2 regions of the Microbacterium sp. Y547 genome follow, and region 2 is predicted to be linked to the other one. Evidence: predicted binding sites of a transcription regulator. Region 2 holds the regulator's gene; the other holds the start of a gene.

Region 1 (2,454 bases), on a different contig from region 2:
CGCTGCGGCTGCCTGAGATCGTGTGGCGTGCCGGCATCGACCTCGAGCCGAGGGATGCCGCAGACCCGGCCGACCGCCGGTTCCTCGCCGCCCTGGTCTGGCCGGGTGAGCACGGCCGGGCCGAGCGGATCACGGCGGCGCTGGACATCGTCGCGGCCGATCCGCCGCTGCTCGTGCACGGCGATGCGACCGAGCCCGGTGTGCTCGAGGCGCTCGTGGCGCAGGCGCCGGCGGGAGCCCGCGTCGTCGTCACGACGCCCGGGGTGCTGCCGCACATTCCCCGTCGGGGCCGCGAGCGGCTCATCGAGACGATCCGCGGGCTTGACGCCTCGTGGGTCACGATCGACCCACCGGGTCTGCATGAGGCGTGGCATCCGCCGATCGATCCCGCGACGTGGAACGGGTTCGTGCTCGGCCTCGACGGGGTGGCACTGGCGGCAGTCGACCCACTCGGGCAGAGCGTGGAGTGGCGCGCGGGCGTGACGGGGTTCGCGCGTTAGCGTGAGGGCGTGCCCCTCAGTGACCGCGATCGCGCCATCCTCACTTTCGAGGCGGAGTGGCGTCGGCACGCGGGCGCCAAAGAAGAGGCGATCCGTGCCGATCTCGGTCTCTCGCCCGCACGGTACTACCAGCTGCTCGGCCGCCTGCTCGGCACGGCCGAGGCGCAGGCCCACGATCCGATGCTCGTGAAGCGGCTGAGGCGTCTGCGCGACGCGCGTGAGCAGGCGAGGCTTCAGCGCGCGGACGGGTAGTCTCGGGGAGTGCCGAAATCGACCTTCCCGCGGGATCGCTTCGATGAGATCCCGGCAGAAGTGGGCCGAGTAGGCGCCCATCGCGCCGAGAACCCCCGCATGCGCGGCTGGGTCGTGCTGCTGTGGGCGACGCTCGCGACGATCGTGCTCATCACCGTCGGGATCTTCGGCACGCTTCTGGCATCCGGCCGCGTCGAACTCTTTCCCGCACCGGCGCCGACACCCGAGCCGACCGTGCAGGTCGAACCCGTCATCGACACGACGTACACCGTCAACGTGCTCAACGCGACGCCCGAAGAGGGCCTCGCGACCCAGCTGAAAGACGTCGTGGTCGCCGCGGGCTGGCCCGCCGACAACGTCCTGGCCAGCGGCGCCGGCAGTGACGACTTCGCCGTGACGACCGTCTTCTATCTCGACGCCGCCGACGAAGCAGCCGCGCTGGGCCTGGCAGACGTCATCGGCGGGGCCGAGATCGAGCAGAGCGAGGCGTATCAGCTCGGCGACCCTGACACCCGCCAGCTCACGATCGTCGTCGGTCTCGACCGCACGTCGACCCCTCCTGAGCCCGCGCCGACCGACTGACGGGCATGCGGCTTGCACTCGCATAGGTCGAGTGCCAGAATGAGCGTTAGCACTCCGTACGTTTGAGTGCTAATTCCGCAAGCCCACGTCCGGGAGGGACGAGACACACATGGCAAAGATCATCGCTTTCGACGAAGAGGCCCGTCGTGGCCTCGAGCGCGGCCTCAACACGCTGGCTGACGCCGTCAAGGTGACGCTCGGCCCGCGCGGTCGCAACGTCGTACTCGAGAAGAAGTGGGGCGCTCCCACGATCACGAACGACGGCGTCTCGATCGCCAAGGAGATCGAGCTCGACGACCCGTACGAGAAGATCGGCGCAGAGCTGGTCAAGGAGGTCGCGAAGAAGACCGACGACGTCGCCGGTGACGGCACGACGACGGCTACCGTCCTCGCTCAGGCACTCGTGCGTGAGGGCCTGCGCAACGTCGCAGCCGGCGCCGACCCCATCAGCCTCAAGAAGGGCATCGAGAAGGCCGTCGCGGCCATCTCCGACGAACTGCTCGCTTCGGCCAAGGAGGTCGAGACGAAGGAGGAGATCGCTGCCACCGCATCGATCTCGGCTGCTGACGAAGAAATCGGCGCACTGATCGCCGAGGCCATCGACAAGGTCGGCAAGGAAGGCGTCGTCACGGTCGAGGAGTCGCAGACCTTCGGCACCGAGCTCGAGCTCACCGAGGGCATGCGCTTCGACAAGGGCTACATCAACCCCTACTTCGTCACGGACCCCGACCGCCAGGAGGCGGTCTTCGAGGACCCGTACATCCTCATCGCGAACCAGAAGATCTCGAACATCAAGGATCTTCTCCCCATCGTCGACAAGGTGATCCAGGACGGCAAGGAGCTCGTCATCATCGCCGAGGACGTCGAGGGTGAAGCTCTCGCGACGCTCGTTCTCAACAAGATCCGCGGCATCTTCAAGTCGGTCGCCGTCAAGGCTCCCGGCTTCGGTGACCGCCGCAAGGCCCAGCTGCAGGACATCGCGATCCTCACGGGTGGACAGGTCATCACGGAAGAGGTCGGCCTCAAGCTCGAGAACGCGACGCTGGACCTGCTCGGCCGTGCCCGCAAGGTCATCGTCACGAAGGACGAGACGACGATCATCGAGGGTGTCGGCGACGCC
Region 2 (2,454 bases):
CGCGGTGCCGCACGTGCTCGCCGCGCTCGATCGCACGCACGAGCCGCGCAATGTCGCGACGGCGGTGGCCGCCGCCCGTCGCGCGGGCCTCGCCGTGAGCCTTGACCTCATCTACGGTGCACCGGGGGAGTCGCTCGATGACTGGCGGGCCTCGCTCGAGGCGGTCACGGCGCTGCAGCCCGACCATGTCTCGGCGTACGCGCTCATCATTGAAGACGGCACGAAGCTCGCGCGTCAGATCCGTCGCGGCGAAGTACCCGCACCCGACGACGATCTGCAGGCCGACATGTACGAGTTCGCCGACAGAGTGCTCGCCGAGGCGGGATACGACTGGTACGAGATCTCGAACTGGTCGCGCTCGGTCGCCCAGCGCTCGCGCCACAACCTCGCCTACTGGTCGGGAACCGACTGGTGGGGCTTCGGCCCCGGCGCGCACAGCCACATCGCGGGAACCCGCTTCTGGAACGTCAAGCACCCCGCCGCCTACGCCCAGCGGCTCGCGTCGGGCCTTTCCCCCGCCGCCGGCCGCGAGACGCCGGATGCCGCCGCGCGGGTACTCGAGACCGTGCTGCTGCGCACACGCATCCGCGAGGGAATGCCCCTGGCCGACCTGCCGCCGTCGGCGCGCGCCGGCGTGGCGGGTCTCATCGCAGACGGGCTCATCGAGGGTGCCGCCGCGATCACCGGACGAATCGTGCTGACGCTGCGCGGCCGGCTGCTCGCTGACGCCGTCGTGCGCGCCCTCACGTCATGACGTCGAGTGGGCCGGGCGTCCGCTAGAATTGGCACTCTCTTGCGGTGAGTGCCAGCACGGACGTTTTCGAAGGAGTCGCAGTGGTCAGCGAACGAGGTCTGCAGGTTCTGCGGGCGATCGTGCAGGACTATGTCGACACCCATGAACCGGTCGGCAGCAAGTCCATCGTCGAACGGCATGCCTTCGGCGTGTCGGCTGCGACGATCCGCAACGACATGGCCCAACTCGAAGACGAAGAGCTGATCACGGCTCCGCACACGTCGTCCGGTCGCGTTCCGACCGACAAGGGCTACCGCGTCTTCGTGGACCACCTCGCAGAGCTCCGCCCGCTCAGCCTGGCACAGCGCTCGGCCATCTCGTCGTTCCTCGACGGTTCGAGCGACCTCGACGACGTGCTGTCCCGCTCGGTGCGCGCCCTGACACAGCTGACCGGTCAGGTCGCGATCGTCCAATACCCGTCGTTCGCGCGGGCGACCCTCACCCACGTCGAGCTGGTCCAAATCGGCGGCGGACGGATGCTCGTCGTCCTCGTCACCGACACGGGCCGCGTCTCGCAGCGGCTCGTCTACGTGGGAGACGAGTACGACGATGTCGAGCTCGGCGTCATCCGTGCCGAGATCGCCGCCCTCGTCGTCGGCCGCCCCGTCCGCGACGGGCTGCAGCGCCTCACCGATGACGACGCCGTGCGCGCGGCGAGCACGTCGTCGCGCGATACCGCGATCAGCGCCATCGCGCAGATCGTCGCCGAAGAACTCGACGGGTTCCGTCAGGACCGGCTCGTGATGGCGGGCTCGGCCAACCTCGCCCGGCGCGAGACCGACTTCCGCGGCAGCATCTACCCGCTGCTGCAGGCCATCGAGGAGCAGGTGACGCTGCTCACCCTGATGAGCGAGATGGTCGCCGACGAGCATGGGCTCGCGGCGAGCATCGGTCGTGAAAACGAAGCATTCGGGCTCACCGAGGCCTCGGTGCTCGCGAGTGACTACGACGCGACCGGATCCCGTGCGCGCGTGGGTCTGCTCGGTCCGACCCGCATGGACTACTCCAACAACCTCGCCGCGGTGCGGGCGGTCGCCCGCTACCTCACGCGACTACTCGAAGAAGACGAAGCCGCCCGCTGACGCGGTGACGGCATGACACGACCCCGCGGTGAGCCGCGGAGGGAAGGCGACAGTGGCTGACCACTACGAAGTCCTCGGCGTCGGACGCGACGCCACCACCGACGAGATCAAGAAGGCGTACCGCCGTCTCGCCCGGGAGCTGCACCCCGACGTCAATCCGGGCGAAGAGGCGTCTGAGCGCTTCAAAGAGGTGACGCACGCCTACGACGTGCTGAGCGACGCCGATCAGCGTGCACGCTACGACAGGGGCGGCGATACGCCGTTCGGTGGCGCCGGCGGATTCGGTGGCTTCGGCGACATCTTCGAGACGTTCTTCGGCGCCGCCGGGGGTGGGCGCTCCGGTCGCCCCCGCTCGCGGCGCGAGCGCGGGCAGGATGCCCTCGTGCGGGTCACACTCGAACTGAACGACGTCGTCTTCGGCGTGCACCGCGACATCGAGGTCGACACGGCGGTGCTGTGCGACACGTGCGAAGGGTCGTGCTGCCAGCCGGGCACGTCGCCCGTGACGTGCGACATCTGCCACGGTTCGGGAAATGTGCAGCGACAGGTGCGGAGCCTGCTCGGCAACGTCGTCACGAC

Evidence for each region. The regulator HrcA, encoded in region 2, represses chaperone genes, less so after heat shock. The targets are predictions, from matches to a motif close to TTNGCACTCGNNNNNNNCGAGTGCNAA.
Region 1: a site for HrcA is predicted at 1,381-1,407, ahead of groL (chaperonin GroEL). Genes of this name have one in related genera too.

The regions. Positions count from the first base shown of each region.
Region 1 is NZ_JBYHFN010000001.1:22,457-24,910, reverse strand. It holds gene AC25Y0_RS00130 (DUF2332 domain-containing protein) at 1-500, shown strand, start outside; gene AC25Y0_RS00125 (DUF3263 domain-containing protein) at 510-752, shown strand; gene AC25Y0_RS00120 (LytR C-terminal domain-containing protein) at 762-1,334, shown strand; gene groL (chaperonin GroEL) at 1,444-2,454, shown strand, end outside.
Region 2 is NZ_JBYHFN010000002.1:415,157-417,610, reverse strand. It holds gene hemW (radical SAM family heme chaperone HemW) at 1-754, shown strand, start outside; gene hrcA (heat-inducible transcriptional repressor HrcA) at 835-1,875, shown strand; gene dnaJ (molecular chaperone DnaJ) at 1,928-2,454, shown strand, end outside.